DNA from 2 places in the Shewanella sp. SM95 genome. Region 2 is predicted to be linked to the other one. Evidence: riboswitches for the same ligand, from Rfam matches in the RefSeq annotation. Region 2 holds a riboswitch; the other holds the start of a gene.
What was found. A riboswitch is a leader RNA that binds a small molecule or an ion and turns the genes downstream of it on or off. The one in region 2 is predicted to bind lysine.

Region 1 (10,497 bases), on a different contig from region 2:
ACGTAGGGTATTACGCACGTCGGTCACGGCATACATATGGCCGCGAGGAGCGTTGTAATCTTTTGCGAATGCATAGCCAGCCCACAGGATCACCATATTAGGATCCTGCCCAATCGCATCGACAAGTTCTTCACTCTTTGCGGTATCATGCCAGCTATTATATTGATTCTTAAATTTATCTTTATAAACTTCGTTGCGAGGCTCTGTTTTATCACTCGCCATTGCGCCCGCTGCCATGAAGCTGGCGGCAACCAGTGCACTCAGTGCAAAGGACTTACCTGTCATCTTCTTCATCATCTCATCTCCGTGTTGCATTATTGTTGTAAATCACGACATCTCCATGGTCAAACTTAGTGATTTAACCCTGCTAAAAATATACCTCTTAGGGGGTATCTAGGTTGAAGTTTGCGCTAGATCAAAATGTAAAGGTGTTGTTGTTCACATTTCTATACTTTTGTTAATGTATTACATTATTTTCTAATGTAAAAACCACTGCAAAGTGCCATAACAGCGGCCATCAAAATGAACAGCGGATTAATGAAACGAGGTAGTCTCACCTCAAAAATCTTAGGATTAATGTTAGTACTTATTCTGCTCTCTAGTAGTTTATCGACTTTTGCTATCATCAATTTGTCCTACAGCTTAGGCGACGCCAAGGCGATTAATGCCTCAGGGTCGCTGAGGATGCAAAGCTATCGGTTAATGTTTTACGCCAACTCAGGCAGTGATGCTGCGCAGGATAAAATCACCGAATTCGAAAATACGCTCTATTCCGACACATTAAAGCCCTCGGAAAGTTGGTTTAGTCCGCCAGAAATTGCCGCTCAATATCAGCTTGTCATCGATAAATGGCTGGTGATGAAACACTACATAGAACAAGAAAACTCCCGCGATTATGTCGCCTCACTGAAGGACTTTGTTGATACCATTGATTTACTGGTGCTTGAGATGGAGCACTACGCCGCCTTTAAACTCAGACTCCTTGCCGCCAGCCAAATATTAGGCTTAGGCGTCATGCTCATTATCGCTTTTGTGGCCGTGCGTTTTACAAAGAAGAAAGTGGTGATCCCGCTGCAAAAACTGATGGAATCGGCCAACACGATTTCTAAGGGTAATTTTGAAATAGAAATGCCCGAGACCGAATATATTGAACTCACAGCGCTGACCCATGCCCTACAAAAAACGGCTAAGGAACTCGCGACGCTTTATGGCAACCTAGAATCGCAGGTAGCAGAAAAAACCTTAGCGCTGACAAGGGCCAACAACGAGCTGGCATTCTTATATGATAACCTACTGACATTAAACGCGAATAAACTCGATTACAAAGCGCTTAAAGCGGCGCTGAATCAGTTAAAAGGCTATGAATCACTCGACTTCCTAAGACTCATTATCCAATATCCCGAGCAAGAGCTTGAAGTGATTGAGGCCGATGGTGGCTGGCCAGATATGACTCAAGAGAGCACCCGTTTTCCACTGCAATTTGAGCAGGCTAATTTAGGCTATTTAGAGTTAATTGCCGCTCAAACACCCAATATCGCCTTGTTTAACAATTTCGCTATTATGTTGACGCGCTCAATCGTGATCCACAATGCCACAGAGCAAAGACAGCAACTGGCGCTAATGGAGGAACGTGGCGTAATTGCCCGGGAGCTGCACGACTCTTTGGGTCAAGTGCTATCTTTCCTAAAAATCCAAATTAGCTTATTACGCAAAAACTTAGATTGCAGTTGCCGCAGTCCAATCATTGAGGCGCAGTTAACCGAAATCAACGAAGGTGTAAGCACTGCCTACGTGCAGCTCAGGGAGTTACTATCCACCTTTAGGCTCACAATTAAAGAGCCCGATCTAAAAAGTGCTTTAGAGGCTATGCTTGAGCAACTCAGGACAAAGACGAATATAAAGATAACCTTAGACTATAAACTTGCGCCACAATGGCTAGAGGCAAAGCAACACATCCACATACTGCAGATCACGCGAGAAGCGACGTTAAACGCCATCAAACACGCTGAGGCCAGCCTCATTAACATCCATTGCTATAAGGATGACGAGGGTATGGTCAATATTGATGTTTGTGATAACGGCATAGGTATTGGACATTTAAAAGAACGAGATCAACATTTTGGCATAGGTATAATGCATGAACGAGCCAGTAAGCTTTCAGGTAAAGTCGTGTTCAGCGACAATGATTTAAAGAGATTTAAACCTGCTATGGCAACCACAACTGAGCAAGGATGCAATGCACAAGACGACGCACTCAAACCTAACAGCCCATTAAACCTTGTGCAGCACAGCAAAGGGTCAAGTGGCACTAGAGTGACGCTTATTTTCCCATCTCAACAGGAGCCTTCAAATGGGTAAACCTTATTCCGTACTAGTGGTCGATGACCATCCCCTCTTGCGCAAAGGCATCTGCCAGCTCATCGCTTCAGATCCTGACTTCAGCCTATTTGGCGAAGCCGGTAGTGGTTTAGACGCATTAACCGCAGTGGTCACCGATGAACCCGACATCATCTTGCTCGATCTGAATATGAAAGGCATGACAGGCCTAGATACGCTCAATGCCATGCGCCAAGAGGGCGTCACCTCGCGCATAGTGATACTCACCGTTTCCGATGCCAAACAGGATGTTATCCGTTTACTTCGCGCTGGAGCCGACGGCTATTTGCTCAAAGATACTGAGCCAGATTTACTGCTCGAAAAACTCAAAAATGCCATGCTTGGCCACAGGGTGATCAGCGATGAAGTCGAAGAATACCTTTACGAACTTAAAGATGCGACCGATGAACAAGAATGGATTTCGAGCCTAACCCCAAGGGAGTTGCAAATTCTGCAGCAACTGGCGGAAGGCTTAAGTAATCGCATGATTTCAGAGCATTTACACATTAGTGAAGGCACAGTTAAAGTGCACGTAAAAAACCTGCTGCGTAAAGCCAATGCTAAATCGAGAACCGAAATGGCGGTGCGCTACCTAAATAATTAAAGATACGAAAATAAGCTTGGTATCACGCAAACAATAAAGGCAATCCCATGATTGCCTTTATGTTTTTATCAAATAGAGAGTAAATAAATGATTACAAACCTTTCTCAATAAATTGCTGCCAACTCAATAGCGCCTGCTCAAAATCCTCTAGGCCACAATAAGCTTCTGACTCAGCATCATAGAGTGACATAGCCTCTTCCAATTCATATTCTTGCTCAAAGCCTAAAGTATTGGCAAAGACTCGGGCCTGTTCACGCTCTAACTCTAAGGTAAAATCATTACCAACAAGACGCCATGAACCTCGTTTATCGGCTTGAATTTCTTTTATCACACCCAACACTTGCTGAATTTTAGCTAACTCAGTCCCTAATTCTTCCGTAAACCATTGCCCAAGCACTTCATGATCCATGCTAAAGCTAGCCCCAAAAGTGCCAGTTAAACTGTTACGCCGAAATTCGTATTCCATTTTATTGTCTCTTTGATCTAAGCCTACTAATGCTAATTTTAACCTATCCTTGGCTAAGTTGCTTGCATCCCTCAGCACATCAAATTTATGTCAATTTACGTTTGTCTCATGTCGTTAAGCATAAGTACTGACTTCATTTTCATGACAAAATCAGTTAGTTTGTTTGAATGATTTTGAAAGTTAAATGGAATGCGATATGCACGAAGGGTTTATCTACAGTTTAGTGCTCAGCGGCGCCCAAGCGGGTTCCACCTTGAGCCTAGAACAGATCGAAAAATGGGATCCTCAGGATGGCCTACTCTGGTTACACCTTCGCTATCGTAATAAAAAGGCACGCCACTGGATACTCAATAGCGGTCTGCCTAAGGTCGAAAGTGATGCCCTACTCGCCCAAGACACTCGTCCCCGTGCTGTGATTACAGGTGAAGGCATATTACTCGCATTACGCGGCGTTAACCTCAACCCCAATTCAGCTCCCGAAGACATGGTGGCCGTGCGTATCTATGCCGATAAACAGCGGATCATATCCACCTGCGATCGCGAGTTACAGTCGGTCAAAGATGTCGCCGAGCTGATCCTTGAGGGAAATGGGCCTACAACTACGGGGGACTTTATTGTCGCAATCTGCGAGCGACTGACCAATCGTAAAGTCGAGTTTATTGATAAATTGGAAGAACAGCTCTCTGATTTAGAAGAACTAGTCGTCTCAGGCAATGTGAAAGACTTACGTACCGATATCGCCGAACTGCGCCGTCAAACTGTAGCCATTCGCCGCTATTTAGCCCCACAGCGCGAAGCATTCTCGAAAATGATTTCCGAGCAATTCAGCCTATTTAAAGATACTGAGCGACTCAAGCTGAGGGAAACAAACGATAAACTTATCCGCACCATTGAAGATCTCGATGCCCTGCGCGATAGGGCTAATGTAACTCAAGAAGAATTACTCAGTCAGCAATCGGAGCAACTCAACAAACGCTTATATTTCTTATCCTTAGTGTCAGCAATCTTCTTACCGTTGGGCTTTTTAACAGGCTTACTTGGGGTCAATATTGGCGGGATACCGGGCGCGGACAACACTTGGGCCTTCGCCACCTTCTGCGGCATATTAATCTCACTCGTCGCCCTGCAAATGGCGCTGTTTTATCGATTTAAGTGGTTATAGCCACCTTAAAACAACAAAGCCAATCGATTAGGATTGGCGTTGTTTTCGTTCATTCTTATAAGCTGAATGTTATGAGCTAATGCTTATGCTCTAAGCGGGCGATTATGTCGTTGGCAACTCAAACACATGAGTCATGACTTTATAAAGCTCTGTTCCTTGGTGCACAGACGCCGAAGCAAAGTGCAAAATCGGCACGCAGTCCTGCGGTAAACTGACCGTTTTTAGCTCATCCGCCGTACCGTATAAATCCATACGCAGTAAATTCACTAAGGGCTGTCCCGCTGCCAGTGGTTCACCCACAGGCGCGAGGTATTCCACTAAGCCAGCGCTTGGCGCGTGATACTTTTTATAGTCCTTAAGGTAACAACCAAAGCGCGGCATTTTAGCGGGCGCAACGGTTTCAGCGATCACGCCTCGGTGGCTTAAATATGCCAAAATCCCTTGTGCATCAACCAGTGCATCCTCAAGACAGACGCGCTCTTGGCTCGCCAATTCCAACGTTAACGCTGATACTGCAACTCCTAAATCGCGCCCTTGAGATTTTGCAAAATCACTCAATTGCCACCAAGGACAAAACGCCGCCTCATCCATGGCGCCACCAAAGGCATTGGGGATAATGAGCGTATAAGGGATCGACAAAAACTGCGCAGCAGCTAAGTCATATTCAGGACAATACAAGTGCTTACAAGACTTAGGACCTGTGTGCAGATCGAGCACTATATCCGCGCCATGGGCCATAATCTGCAGGTTAACCGCAAGTCTATGGCCAGTAGTAATGCCCCATTCATGACGCAATTTTTGCTGACAAGCTTCAACCAAAGTACTGCGATAGGCTTGGATCAGCTCGCTATCACTCAGCTTGGCATGTTCGCTATACCAAATCGGCAAATCGATAGCATGATTCAAATACTCACGATTCCAATTCGCGCCTGTAATAGGGTCAAATCGGCCAAGGGTAAACTCACCACTTTTTTGGTTGATACCGAGTGGATTGGCCAATGGCACTAAGGTGATTTCGCCGCGGATGTCACAGTGTTCAAGCTGCTTCATCAACTGATAAATCACCGCATTACCTTGTACTTCAGCACCGTGGACATTGGCCTGAATATACACTTTGGGGCCAGTCGCCTTATCGTCACTCGGTTTGAAATGGTAGATAGGCAAAGTGAGTGCTTGCCCTGCGGCAAGCTCCCCGATTTGCAGAGACGATGTTGTCGGCAACATACTAAACGCCTTCGAACAGATTTTGATGCAGCGATTTAACCACTTGCGCCGCTTCCGATTCTGCCACTAACACACACAGATTATGTGGGCTGGCACCTTGGCAAATCATCCGCACATTGTGTGGTTCTAACACTTCAAACACACGGCGACAAATACCCGGCGTCGTCGCAATACGATTACCGATAATCGCCACTAAGGCCAATCCATCTTCAACTCGCACACGACAATGCTGTGATAATTCTTGCAGCAATGCCTCACTCAACAGACCTTGACCACTTGAATCTGAACCGGTTTTATCGAGGGTTAGAGACACATTCACTTCTGAGGTGGTAATCAGATCCACACTGATCTTATGTCGCGCTAATGTCGCAAAGGTTTCCGCTAAAAAGCCCTGCGCATGCAGCATTTGCAGGCTGTGAAGATTTAACAGAGTTTGATCGCGGCGCAAGGCCACAGCGCGGAATACGGGCGCATCTTCCACTTGATGACGGATCCAAGTCCCGCCCTTTTCAGGATCTTTACTTGAACCCACAAACACTTGAATTTGCTGACGAACGGCAGGAAGAATAGTCGCTGGATGCAATACCTTAGCACCAAAGGTCGCCATCTCGGCAGCCTCATTGAAACTGATCTCGGCAATCGGAAAGGCATTGGGCGCAAGACGCGGATCGGTTGTATAAATCCCAGCGACATCAGTCCAAATCTCGACCGCTGAGGCGCGTAACGCTTCGGCTAACAGCGCAGCAGAATAATCACTACCGCCGCGACCTAACGTTGTCGTTTGACCAGCTTCATCGGCACCGATAAAGCCTTGTGTCACAATCACTTGTTCCGCTAATAGTGGCTGTAGATAATCACGAGCTAGAGTCGCAATCTGCTCAACCTGAGGTTCGGCACGGCCAAAGTGGCTGTCAGTTCGTAATACTCGGCGCACATCGAAGGCACTTGAGTTAACACCTTTCTCGCGGATCACCGCCGAAAACAACGCTGAAGAACATTGCTCACCGAGGGACAACAACTCATCCATAGTCGCTTTGCTGCGTTGTGATGCGAGCGCTTCACTCAATACCGACATGCGACTCAATAATTTATCTAATGCGGCGGCCACATCGTTAGGACGACCGAGCTTATCTAAAATCGCATATTGAATTTGGGCAATTTGTTTTAATCGCTGTAATCGGCCATCGTCGTTGATCGATTCTTGGGTCAATTCCACTAACAGATTCGTCACGCCGCTCGAAGCGCTGACCACGACTAAACGACAATGAGGATTAGCTAACACTATGTCGGCACAGCGATTCATAGCGTTATAGTCGGCGACTGAGGTGCCACCAAATTTTGCAACAACGAGGGACATTAGCGCACCTCCGTGAAACACGTAGGGCAAGAAATAAACGCAGATTGAATAAGATATTGATTAACTAACATGATCACACTCCGAACTGACTTCGTTCGAAGAGCCTGGTGCTCAATGATAACGCACCCCAAAAGAAGGGAAACAGCAATCGTCACCAGAAGCTCTCCACCAATTACAGGTGACAATCGTCAGGATTCAGCCTGAGCGACCGACATAAACATGCAGCAACCATATCTATGCCTCGGCGTTAATCTCCCTCATCAGTCATCGCTGGAGTTTGTGCTCCTCTGACCGACTACCTAGTTAACGCTCCTCTTCTGTTCCTTTCCGAGGAAAGGGACGAAAAAAGTAGCAATAAACCCCTAATAAAGTCAATGCTAATTTCATAACAAATGAACAATTTAAATAAAATCTTTTGAAAACAACTAAATGTTCAAATCGGGTAGCTCGTATACCAGCTGCACATAATCTCTAAATTTGCCTAAACACACTTCATCATGTCCATCCAAGGTGCAAGGCACTAAACTCACATCCCCTTGTTCGACAACATAAATCGCATATTGATTAAATTTCTTACCCAATTGTAATGCCATCGTTCTATCGATAAACACGGCCCAACTTTTTTCCATGTGGGATAAATCCGGTGCTGCGCCCACTAAAGCACGATAAGGGCTACCGAGTAATTCAATTTCACGGAGAAGTTGGCGATCGAGTAAACGGTTTTGGCTAGGAGAGAGAAGCTTTGAAGCGGGATTATGAGCGGTAATAACAGCAAAGGAAAAATCACAGGATAATGCTTGAGTCAGCAAAAACAACGGCGCTTGGTAACATTGCCACAAATTTTGAGTCGTATTGTCCATTGGTAGTCTAGTCGAAAAATGAACCCAAGCTAGTGTAGCAGAGTGATTGTAAAATCCAAAGAGGCGTGAACTGGCTCACAGGAATAAGAAATACATTAGTTATACTAATCAATAGCTAAAGTAAATATCATGGTAAAACCCCCTACTCACCTAAAATTTGTTAACATTTCATTTGTTAACAAATGACTAAAACGAGTACAATGTACGTACTGGTGAGTTGAAACAGATTGAGCAAGATGCTTATCGTTCAATACAGTTTGTTACATATATCGCTTAAAGTAACGTGAACTGACCGGGCATCTGTTTAAAATCTGTTCTACATTTGATTTGTCTTTTAAACATTTAAAAAAAACAATAGTTAAGGAACTTATTCTAACTATTGCTTATCGAAGTTGGTACTGATTACGTTTTCTCGTATTACACTTAAACGTGCACTTAATCTACATCCAGATATAGATGTCACCGTAAAGATTTTCCTTTTGAGCACAAAGCAGTTCAAGGAAGTATCAACGCTTTTATGAATATAAGAGCCCGAAGTAAGTTGCTCTTATTGGTTAGTATAAACTGATTAAAATTTAGGTAAATAATATGCAAAATCCGCACATTCTGATCGTTGAAGATGAAGCCGTTACCCGTAACACGCTGAGAAGTATTTTCGAGGCAGAAGGGTATGTGGTAACTGAGGCCAATGATGGCGCAGAAATGCATAAGGCTATGCAGGAAAACAAAATTAACTTGGTCGTTATGGACATTAACTTGCCAGGTAAGAATGGTCTATTGTTGGCACGTGAACTACGTGAAATCAACAACATCGGTCTTATCTTCCTGACAGGTCGTGACAACGAAGTCGACAAAATTCTTGGACTTGAAATTGGCGCGGACGATTATATTACCAAGCCGTTCAACCCACGTGAATTAACGATTCGTGCTCGTAACCTTCTGACTCGTGTCAACAGCGCTGGCGCTGAAGTCGAAGAAAAGAGCTCAGTAGAATACTACCGCTTCAATGATTGGAGCTTAGAGATCAACAGCCGTTCATTAGTGAGCCCACAGGGTGAATCTTACAAACTGCCACGTAGCGAGTTCCGCGCTATGCTGCACTTTGTTGAAAACCCAGGCAAAATTTTGACTCGTGCCGATCTACTGATGAAAATGACCGGCCGTGAACTTAAGCCACACGATCGTACTGTAGACGTGACTATCCGTCGTATCCGTAAGCATTTCGAAAGCTTGCCAGATACGCCAGAAATCATCGCGACTATTCACGGTGAAGGCTATCGTTTTTGCGGTAACTTAGAAGGCTAATCACCCGCTAAGCGACATCCGCATTAATTGGTTTGATAAGAATCGATTCACAAAAAACCAGATCCTAGGATCTGGTTTTTTTATGCCTACTATTTGGCGTTTTTCAACTGCCTATCTAGGAAATCGGCCAGTGAGCGATATAAGTGATTACGCACTTTCTCGCCACGCATCGAATGTTTAGATCCAGGATAATCGATCATCTGGAATAATTTCCCTTCATCCTGCAGCGCCTTATAAACCCGAGTGCTGTTTTCAAACAAGACGTTATCATCGGCCATACCGTGATACATCAACAGACCCGATTGATAGTTTTTCACATAGGGAAACACGCTGCTGGCTTCATAACCCTTTTCATTCCCCTCAGGATGGGCTAAGTAACGCTCAGTATAATGGGTGTCATATAAGCGCCAGTCGGTTACAGGCGCGCCCGAAATCGCGGCTTTAAAGTAATCTGGCGCCTTAAATAGACTCATCAAGGCCATGTAACCACCGTAGCTGTGGCCGTAAATTGCTACATTATCGGCATCGACAAATGGCAGACTCCGTAAATAGTCCACTCCCACTTTTTGATCCTTGACTTCAGCTTCACCCAAGTGACGGTAAATCACTTGCTCAAACTTTGTGCCCCTGTGGGCGCTGCCGCGGTTATCCAACTGGAACACCACATAGCCTTGTTGAACAAGATACTGGGTAAAGTAGTCCTGCTCGCTCCAACTGTTGGTCACTAACTGTGCGTGCGGCCCACCGTAAACCCGTACAACGACAGGGTATTTCTTGCTCGCATCAAACGGCACAGGTTTGAATAAACGGGTTTGCAACACTTGGCCATCTTCGGCTTTCAGTTCACCAAATTCAGGGAGTTGCCACAGACCCGCATAGTCATATAAAGGATGGCCTTGCTTGACTTCATTTTGCTCAACCCAAGCCAGTTGTTGGCCCTTCTCACCGTGTAAACTGATCTGCGGTGGCTGAGATAAGCTATTGAAATAATCCAGATACACACTTTGATTGTCGGCAAACACAGGATCGTGCATGCCCGCTTGCTTGCTTACCCGCTCAACCTTGCCACCCGCTAAAGGCACGCGATAAAGTTGTTTCTCGATTGGCGTATCTTTGCGGCCAGTGAAATATACCCAACCAGCG
Region 2 (10,497 bases):
TGGCCAACACTGTCGGCATGGGCAAACAGTGTCGCTTTGCCTTGGTATAGCGGCAACATGGCCTGCCAGCGCAGGTTGTTGGTCGCGGACAGGGGATCTTCATCCTGGTTTTTGTCTTTACCGTTGGCCTTATCACTTAAGAAATAGCGATAGCCATCTTCAAAGGCGACATTGAGCTTGTCGATCGCCTGCTGATTTTTCTCGATGGCCTTGGCTTTCTCTTTTTCATCTTCTGGCATGCGTTTGATTTGCGGCCAATAGACATGGAACTGTCCAGCACTTGGTGTCAGCGCATCTTCAATCGTCCATGCATCGAGATCCACCAGTACCGATTGTCCAGCTAACCCATCACCGCTCGGGACGATTTGTGCATGGGTAATGCCGTTGTAACGTATGGTCGGGATGAGCTCCGAATCCGGATTGTAAGCTGTGGCCGTGCTGATCTGCGGATTGATATAACCCACCTCGGCGTTATCAACCGTTGGGCGGCTCATTTCAATTTCGACTAAGCCTAAACTGGTGTCTAGGGCGATTAAGCCCGGATACAAGTGTTTACCGCTGGCATCGATGATTTGAGTGTCACTGGTTTCTGCGGTTGCATTGTTGATTTGGCTGGTCAGTTGAGGCCCAACAGCAGTGATTTTGCCATTTTCAATTAAGACGTCTGTGTTGCTGAGCACGCCTTGAGTGACTGTGTGCACAGTGGCGTTTTTAATCAGTACGCTGCGGCTTTGTTTAAGCGTAGGTACGATATCATTGGCCATAACTGGGGCCTGCGTGATGCAAATTGCGCCGAGTAGCGCCACAAACAAAACGGTTTTAGATAAATGTTGCATTATTTGGCTCCCTCATGAGCGTGGCCCCATGCCTGATAGTGGGTATCGCAGTGCCACTGTGGCTCGTTGAGTGGCGTGACTTTTTCACCCGCTTTAGTTTGGTCATCACTGCTGAGAATTTTTTGGATAAGTGCGGCTCGCTCGTTCACCACAGCTTGCTGGGCAACTTGGTCTTGGTCGCGGTCAAAATAGCGTTTTCCTTCAACCCATGCCTGCGTCACTTTGGCGTAAATAGACAGAGGCTCTGCGTTCCAGAGTACGATATCGGCCATTTTGCCTGGGGTGAGTGAACCCACAAATTCATCGACTCTTAATTGTTTGGCTGGATTGATAGTGATCATGTTCCAAGCGTCTTCCTTCGACATATTGCAATACATCATAGACTTAGCCGCTTCTTGGTTGAGTCTGCGCTGCATTTCATAATCGTCTGAGTTAATGCTGGTGATCACCCCCTTGTTTTGCATCAGACACGCGTTTTGCGGAATCGCATCATACACCTCAAACTTATAGGCCCACCAATCGGCAAAGGTCGATGCGCCAGCACCATGGGCAGCCAGTTCACTCGCCACTTTGTAACCTTCGAGCACATGGGTAAAGGTTTGTACTTTAAAGTGATAGGCCTCGGCTAAGCGGATAAACATCAGGATTTCTGACTGCACATAGGAATGAATATGTACGTCGCGTTGCTGGTTTAATACTTCGGCCACTGCTTGCAGACGGTAACTTGGGCGCGGAGCGACAGTTTTCTTTTTATCGCTGGAGCGCAGATTATCATAGGTTTTTAACGCCTTTTCATAGGCGATAGCAGCGTCGAAGGTTTCTTCAAATAACGCTTTTACTCCCATGCGAGTCTGGGGGAAGCGCTGAACAAATTTCTCGCCCCAATTACTCTGTTTGACGTTTTCACCTAAAGCAAATTTGATACTGGCGGGCGCGTTAACAAATTTGAGTTGTTCAGCTGGCTCCCCCCATTTCATTTTGATCAGTTGTGATTGGCCACCGATAGGGTTGGCGCTACCGTGGAGTAATTGCGCGCTGGTGACGCCGCCCGCTAAGGCACGATAGATTGAAATATCGTCGGGATTAATAATATCGCCAATGCGTACTTCAGAGGTTACTGCGTCTGTTCCTTCGTTAGTACCGCCATTAATGGCGATATGCGAGTGTTCATCGACTATGCCGGCGGTGAGGTGTTTACCCGTTGCATCGAGGACTTGATAACCTGATGGCGTACTTAATTGTTGGCCAATTTTTTCGATGCGGCCATTGGCCATCAAGAGATCAGCATGTTCGAGAATGCCTTGTTTATCCGATGTCCACAGGGTGGCATTTTTGATGTGTAGCTTCTCAACATTAGGGGCTTTGCTCAGTCCGTAAGCGACGTTAGGGAAGGTGAGGTGACTCAGTAGGCTCGTGTTGGCTTCATTCTTGGGAGCATGATTGCTTGTTTGGTCTGCTTTTTTGAGCTTTGCAGTTTGAGTTAAAGCGACACCGGCAACATTTGTAGTGCGACTTTTTGCATCGACCATACGACCTTGAATGCCGTCATCGGCCATCCACAGCGTAAAGCGACTAAGGCCGTTAATGCCTGCGGCGCTCAAATTGGCAGTAAAGCTCAATCTCCCGTTATCATCTAACTTAAGTTGAGTGAGTGAGATACTTTGTTCGCCACTGCTTAAATTGCCTTGGATGTTGGGTTTATCACTTTTACTTTCATCATGTAGTGATAAATCTAGCGTGAGGTTATTGAGGCTTAATTGGTAATCTCCCAGTAATCGTGCTTGGGGAAGTGAGCGCAGACTTTGCTCCTGACCTTGCAACCAAACACTGTAGATCTGGCCATCTTTAAAGATATTGCCTTTAGTGATAACAAAGTCAGCCATATAACCGGACGCGAGTTTACCGGTAAAGTCGGCGGTGCCTGTCATCTCTGCGGCTTGGGTGGTGAGTGCTGCGAGAGCGTTTTCTTCACTTAAACCTTGGGCAATGGCTTGGCGTAGGCGCGGCCAGAAGGCATCTGTCTTAATCCCAAACTGCGTTAACGCAAAGGGGATACCCGCGTTAGCTACCGCTGCAGGGTTGGTTGGTGCACGTTCCCACTGTCTTAAATCCGCCAGTGATACTTCACGATCAGCGTCATCTGTGCCGACATCGGGCGCCTGCGGATAGTTTAAAGGTAAGATCAACGGATAGTTCAGCGCCTTTAACTCATTGATGCGTGAGTATTCTTGACCATTACCAAGTAGGTTGGCTGGCAGTTTATGTTCTTTAAGTAAATGGGCTGCACGTAATTGGTCGTTGAGATTTTTGGTTTCAAAGATAATTTGCTTATCGGCTAAATTATCTAAACGCTCAAAGGCGATATTAAATTCGACTTGATTGTTTATTGCGCCATTGGCAGGTTTGTTTTTATTTTGGTTATACCAATTTGCATCGGCAAAGGTTTGCCTAATAAGTGCAATGCTGCCCATTAATGATGAGGGATAATCTTGTTCAGACGAACCTTTATCAAATGCCATAAAAGGTTGACTGCGGGCGCGATAAATCACTTCATTAGCCGTTTTGTCTGCTAATGAAAGGCTGACACCCGTCCCACGGAAGATACCGTCGAGTTTGCTACTTTGCACACTGGTGAAACCATTATTAATCCACTCTTTTGCGCGTTCTTTATTGGGGTAAACGTAATTAAACCATTCTTTTTCAGAATGAATTGCACCATTTCCCGCATTACCACCGATACGTTTTATATCATAGACGGGGCGAGTGAGCTTAAGTTTGGGATATTCGAACTCAATCCCATAATCGGTAAAAGGATCGATAAATCCGGGATAAATTGTATAACCACTCAAATCGATTCTAAATGCGCCAGCGGGAATGTCGTTGTGCTCAATAATGGCTTTAATTCGATTATTTTCAATTAATAAAGTGGCATCGCTTAAACGCTTTCCCGGTGCAATAATTAATTCAGCATGGGTAAATGCAGTGAGTTTACTGGATGTTGTTCCAGTATTGAGCTGGGCAAATGTTGTTTGTGATACTAAGCTAGCGATTATGCTGCAGCATATCATTATCTTATTGTTTATCTGCATTATTTTATTCAATCGAGTGAGGGTGAACAAAGAGTAACTGAAAGCAGATGTAAATACTAAGGCTGAATTGTAACGTAATTTGAGTGGGAGTGAGGTGCGGAATTAACGGCTGTCGTTTAAGTTTGAAATGATTGATGGATATAAAAAAGCTCGCAACTAATGCGAGCTCTTATGCAAACTGGTGTTGGCAATTAGCGCCATCACACTTGGTTGGATTAGATTAAGAAATCTTCCATAGAACGACCTTTGTTGATCTCGTTCTTAAATACGGTAGGCATACGGCCTTGGCCAGTCCATTGAACCATTTCACCGTCAACTTCAATTTGGTATTTGGCTGGACGAGGAGCGCGTTTCTTCGCAGCAGCTTTAACAGCTACGCCACCTAAGTCATCAATTGATAAACCAACGGCTTCCATTTGTTGACGGATTTCTTCAATCTTAGCATTACGAGCTGCCATGGCTTGTTCTTCTTCCTCAGCCATAGACTCGCGTTCTACTAAAATTTTATCTAATTTGTCGGCTAAATCACGTAACTCTTCAACGCTAAGTTCTTTTACTGCAGCTTTAAAACGACGGCCGTGAGTTAATATCTCTAAAAATTCGCTCATATCTATTTTCGTCCCACTCTATTTTTAATACAGGATAATGGTGAACAACACCTAAATGATAGAAACTAATATAGCTCGAATCAAATAAAATTATGCGTTTTAAGGAAATTAAATATTATTTATTTTTTGAACTTTTCTTATTCCCTCAAATAAGTGTCCAAAAAAGTGGCCGTTGCAGCGGATTAAAAAATACAAACAGGCGTTTGACTTCGGTTGACGTTAACGTTAACAGGACGTAAAGTTGCTCTATCCTGCATTGGTATTAACCAATGTTTTGTCCATGTACATGAAAGTGTAGGAAGGAAACCCTATGAAAGTATTGGTGCCCGTTAAGCGCGTTGTTGATGCCAATGTGAAGGTCAGGGTCAAAGCTGACAATACAAGTGTTGACACTGCAAACCTAAAAATGGCGTTGAACCCTTTTTGTGAAATCGCAGTAGAAGAAGCGGTTCGTTTAAAAGAAGCGGGTAGCGCTACTGAAGTGGTTGTTGTCAGTATTGGTAATAAAGCCGTGCAAGAACAACTGCGTACCGCGCTTGCATTAGGCGCAGATCGTGCAATTCATATCGATACTGAAGAAGAGCTCGTGCCAGTGTCTATCGCCAAATTGCTCAAAGCGGTACAAGACAAAGAACAAGCAGAGCTGGTGATTTTTGGTAAGCAATCCATCGATGGTGATAATAACCAAACTGGCCAAATGTTTGCCGCGTTAATGGATATGCCACAGGCGACCTTTGCTTCAGAAATCAAATTAGAAGCGAATACATTACAAGTCACCCGTGAAATTGACGGCGGCATGCAAACTCTTAAACTGCCTTTACCTGCTGTTGTGACCGCCGATTTACGTTTGAACGAACCCCGTTACGCTTCATTGCCTAACATAATGAAAGCTAAGCGTAAGCCATTAGAAGTATTTACTGTGGCAGACTTAGGCGTGACGTTAAAGAGTCACCAAACGATTGTGAAGGTCACTCCGCCAGCTGAACGTAAAGCGGGCATCATGGTAGCGTCGGTAGCTGAGCTAGTTGAAAAGTTAAAAAATGAAGCGAAGGTGATCTAAATGGCCATTTTAGTATTAGCTGAACATGATAATGCTGCACTGAAACTCGATACGGCAAAAATTGTTACCGCCGCCCGTGCCATAGGCGATGAAGTACATGTCTTAGTTGCGGGTCACCAATGTGGCGCGGTTGTCCAAGCGGCACAGGCACTACAAGGCGTTAGCCAAGTACTCGTTGCCGATGCCAGCGTGTATGAAGCGCATTTAGCAGAAAATTTTGCCAAATTGCTGGTGGACTTAGCGCCAAACTATGGTCACATTCTGGCCTCGGCTTCAAGTTTAGGTAAGGACACGCTTCCGCGCGTTGCGGCATTATTAGATGTCGCGCAAATCTCAGAAGTTATTACCGTTGTCAATGCGGACACCTTTGTGCGCCCTGTGTATGCGGGTAATGCCTTAGCGACAGTGCAAAGCCATGATGCCATTAAAGTGATGACAGTGCGCGCCAGTGCGTTTGACGCTGCGCCAGAAGGTAACAGTGCAGCTGTGACGACACTCGATAAAGTGTTTGAAGCGAGAACTCAGTTTGTTTCTCAATCGCTGACAGTTTCTGCCCGTCCAGAGTTAGGCAATGCTGGCATTATCGTATCTGGCGGCCGAGGCATGGGCAGTGGTGAAAACTTCGGCATGTTGGAGCAACTTGCTGACAAGCTAGGTGCAGCAGTTGGCGCATCACGCGCTGCAGTTGACGCAGGTTTTGTGCCTAACGATTTACAAGTGGGTCAAACCGGTAAAATCGTTGCGCCAAACTTGTATATTGCCGTCGGTATTTCTGGCGCGATTCAGCATTTAGCCGGCATGAAAGACGCTAAAGTCATCGTTGCAATCAACAAAGATCCTGAAGCGCCGATTTTTCAAGTTGCCGATTATGGACTCGTTGCTGATCTGTTTGAGGCGGTTCCTGAGCTGATTACAAGTCTCAGTTGATTTTATCTGTGATCTAGGTCACATTAAGTGGCTTTGCGGTAGCATCTGCTAAGCCGCTTATGTTTTTATGTGCCTCACGCCCGTGCAAGGGCGTTCTTAGAAGTAGAGGCGCGCCAAATATTAGTAGTGATCAGTAGGGTGATTCCGTTGATCGATTGCGAAAGGATTTGGTGCCGAAGTGGTTCGATTTATCACGATCAACTGCTGGGGTTGTACCTAATAGGTGCAGCACTGCCATAGTATTTTCCGATATGGATATTGGGAATAGTTACTATGGAGCGCTACTGATAGGACAGGTGACCTTGGGTATCTATTGCCTTTTCCCACCAGTTCAGTCGCCCTCCATTCGTATTTAACGAAGATAATAATCAATGACTGTTATGAATTATGCCGATTCGGCACTTTCCTTGTTGCCGCCTGCGGTGGCTATCGTGTTGGCGATATTGACTCGCCGTGTACTGTTTTCTTTGGGGTTAGGTATTTTAATTGGTGCTTTATTGCTCAATCAATTTTCACCTTTAGCAACGGGTGAGTTTGTATTTAATGGCGTTAAAGGGCTTTTTTGGACTGATAAAGGTCTAAATTCGTGGAACTTATATATTCTCGGTTTCTTAATTGTACTGGGAATGATTACAGCGTTAATTACCGTAAGTGGCAGCGCGCGGGCTTTTGCCGATTGGGCTCGTTTACATATACGTAATAAACGTGACGCTAAACTATTGACCATGTTTTTAGGTTGCGTAGTTTTTATTGATGATTATTTCAATAGTTTAGTTGTTGGTTCGGTCGCTCGACCTGTTACCGATCGTTATTATGTTTCCCGCGCGAAGTTAGCTTATTTATTAGATTCTACTGCCGCGCCTGTGTGCGTTATTTCTCCAGTTTCGAGCTGGGGCGCTTATATTATCGCACTCATTGGCGGGATATTAACTGCCCATGGTTTTGCTGATACGGGTCATTTGAGTATTTTTATTCAAATGATCCCAATGAACTTTTACGCAATCTTCTCCTTGTTATTATTACTTTTTGTTGTCTTTATGGGATTAGATGTTGGGCCAATGCGTGAGCATGAGCTCAATGCCCAACGTGGTAATTTATACGATGAGTCTAAAGGATTACCGCCTGGGGCGAACGCGGATTTACCTGAAGCCGAAACCGGTAAGATTTTAGGTCTGTTCCTGCCGATTACCGTGTTGGTATTTGCAACCCTCTATTTTATGATTAACAGTGGCGCTCAAGTACTCGCGGCGGAAGGGATTGAATTTAATATTATTTCTGCTTTTGAGAAAACCGATGTCAGTTCATCACTTTTCTTTGGTGCATTAATTGGTCTAGCGGTTTCGCTGATATTGAATTTAGTGCAAGGCGTTGAGAAATTGATGATAGTCAAAGGTATAGTGCAGGGCGCTCGCTCTATGCTGCCGGCGATTTACATCCTGTTATTTGCTTGGACAATCGCAGGGGTGATTGGTCAACTCGAAACCGGTAAGTTTATGGCGAGTTTAGCAACAGGAAATATTCCGTTCGCGTTTTTACCCGCCTTAATGTTTGTGCTAGCAGGTATTACTGCGTTCTCAACCGGTACTAGCTGGGGGACGTTCGGGATCATGTTGCCGATTGCTGCTGATATGGCGATGGGAAGCCACACTGGCATGATGTTGCCTATGCTTGCCTCTGTGCTGGCGGGGGCTGTATTTGGCGATCACTGCTCGCCAATTTCCGACACGACTATCTTGTCGTCTACGGGTGCTAGTTGCCACCACATCGACCATGTGGTGACTCAACTACCTTATGCACTCATTGCGGCGTTTATTAGCTTAGTGGGTTATGTGGCACTTGGATTTACCGAGTCTGTTGTCGCGGGTTTAGTGGCTTGTAGTGTGGCATTTGTGATCAGTATTATCGTACTTAAAATCAAATCGAAAGGCGCAATTAGCTAGACGTTAATTGAAACCTTTCACTGCAAACGTTCACGACAAATAAGTCAAAATAAATCAGCCAGCATTATGCTGGCTGATTTTTTGGTTAAGGCTGAGTTTGTCTTTATCTTTAGCCTATCGCATTAAGGCTACCAACTCTTAGCTTAGCGTGCTTGATCTAGACCGCGGCGTTTAAGTAAGCCTTCCGTGGTTGGCTCTTGTCCGCGGAAGTTTTTGTAGGCGTCCATTGGCGCTATGCTATTACCCACTTCACGGATCGTTTTGCGGTACTTCATGCCGATTTCACGATTGAGCCCGCCTTGGGTTTGTACATAGGCAAACGCATCCGCCGCTAAAATCTCACTCCACATATAAGCGTAATAACTTGCCGAGTAACCGCCGGGGAAGGCGTGGGCAAAATAGGTCGACTTATAACGCGGAGGTACGGCACTGATGTTTAAGCCGTGCTTTTTCAGGGCATTGGCTTCAAAGGTTGGTACATCTTGCAGCGGCGTCTCTGGGCTTAATGAATGCCATTCCATGTCTACTAATGCGGCGGCCATGTATTCCAGAGTGTCAAAGCCTTGGTTGAAGCTGCCAGATTTCAGCAGTTTTTGCAGCAGTTCATCGGGAATGGGTTTGCCCGTTTCATAGTGTTTCGCGTAGTTCGCTAACACTTTTGGATGGGCGGCCCAATCTTCTTCAAACGTCGATGGAAATTCGACAAAGTCGCGTGAAACCGAGGTACCCGCCAGACTTGGATAAGTCACTTTAGAGAACATGCCGTGGGTGCCGTGACCCATTTCATGGAACATAGTGGTGACTTCGTTATAGCTGACGAATGTGGGTTGACCTTCGGGCGCTTTCTTTATGTTCATCACGTTGACGACCACAGGTTTAGTGCCTTCGAGGAAGGATTGACCGACGAACGAACTCATCCAAGCGCCACCACGTTTACCTTCACGGGCAAAATAGTCGGCGTAGAAAATGGCCATGCTTGAGCCATCGGCATCAAACATTTCGTAGGCTTTTACATCGGGATGGTAAACCGGTAAATCTGGGCGTGGTTTTAAGGTGACGCCATAGAGTTCTTTGAGTGTGTAGAATACGCCGTCTTCGAGCACGCGGTTAAATTCGAAGTATGGGCGAATGCTATTGGCATCGAGAGCGTATTTTTCTTGGCGGACTTTTTCTGCGTAAAACTCCCAGTCCCACGGTGCCAGTTCAAATTTCCCACCGGTTTTAGTGATCATGGCTTGAATGTCGGCCGCTTCTTTCTCTGTGTTAGCAACTACCGCAGGCACCATTGAACCAAACATGCTGTAAACCGCTTCGGGTGTTTTGGCCATTTGCGGTGCTAATCGATAACTTGCCCAGTTTTCATAGCCTAATAGTGTTGCGCGCTCGGCTCTGAGTTTCGCTAAACGAGATACGAGTGACGCAGTTTCGTTTTCACCAGTTAAGCCACGGTTCGCTGAGGCTTCCCAAATACGCTGGCGTAGCTCACGGTTTTCCAGTGATGCCAACACAGGTTGGCGAGTGGTGTTGGTGATGTTAATCAGATACTTGCCATCGTGACCTGCCGCTTTGGCATCGTTCGCGGCTGAAGCTATTTCACCGTCGGTTAATCCAGCAAGTTCACTTTTTGAATCCACCACAACGGCGATTTCTTTGGTTAAGCGTAATAAACGCTGAGAGAACTCATTCGTTAGTGTTGATTGTTCTTCATTTAACGCGCGGATTTTAACTTTTTGTTCATCGGTAAGTTTAGCGCCAGCCATGATAAAGCGTTGGTGATACACCTCAACCAAACGCACGGCTTCTGGGGTTAACCCTAAGTTGGTGCGGTCGTTATAGATGGCTTCGATACGGGCAAATAGCGCTGGGTTTAAGTTGATATTATCTGAGTGGGCCGCCATTTTTGGCGCCATTTCGCCTTGGATTTTACGCAGTTCTGGATTGCTATTCGACCCTGCTAAATTATAAAACACGCTTGATGCACGGTTGAGTAGGGCGCCGCTTTTCTCCATAGCCACAATCGTATTATCGAAGGTTGCT

Region 1: it holds a riboswitch for lysine, as region 2 does, so the genes downstream of both, lysC (lysine-sensitive aspartokinase 3) here and L5M29_RS05400 (Na+/H+ antiporter NhaC family protein) in region 2, are expected to answer to the same signal.

The regions. Positions count from the first base shown of each region.
Region 1 covers NZ_JAKKSE010000008.1:45,655-56,151, forward strand. The annotation lists gene nrfA (ammonia-forming nitrite reductase cytochrome c552 subunit) at 1-297, opposite strand, end outside; gene narQ (nitrate/nitrite two-component system sensor histidine kinase NarQ) at 523-2,358, shown strand; gene L5M29_RS10840 (response regulator) at 2,351-2,980, shown strand; gene L5M29_RS10845 (YacL family protein) at 3,072-3,446, opposite strand; gene L5M29_RS10850 (zinc transporter ZntB) at 3,643-4,608, shown strand; gene L5M29_RS10855 (succinylglutamate desuccinylase/aspartoacylase family protein) at 4,711-5,832, opposite strand; gene lysC (lysine-sensitive aspartokinase 3) at 5,834-7,189, opposite strand; lysine riboswitch at 7,340-7,514, opposite strand; gene L5M29_RS10865 (DUF3293 domain-containing protein) at 7,615-8,049, opposite strand; gene arcA (two-component system response regulator ArcA) at 8,638-9,354, shown strand; gene L5M29_RS10875 (S9 family peptidase) at 9,444-10,497, opposite strand, start outside.
Region 2 covers NZ_JAKKSE010000003.1:17,142-27,638, forward strand. The annotation lists gene L5M29_RS05375 (amidohydrolase family protein) at 1-836, opposite strand, end outside; gene L5M29_RS05380 (amidohydrolase family protein) at 836-3,925, opposite strand; gene L5M29_RS05385 (H-NS family nucleoid-associated regulatory protein) at 4,141-4,533, opposite strand; gene L5M29_RS05390 (electron transfer flavoprotein subunit beta/FixA family protein) at 4,844-5,593, shown strand; gene L5M29_RS05395 (electron transfer flavoprotein subunit alpha/FixB family protein) at 5,594-6,520, shown strand; lysine riboswitch at 6,616-6,812, shown strand; gene L5M29_RS05400 (Na+/H+ antiporter NhaC family protein) at 6,892-8,460, shown strand; gene L5M29_RS05405 (M3 family metallopeptidase) at 8,604-10,497, opposite strand, start outside.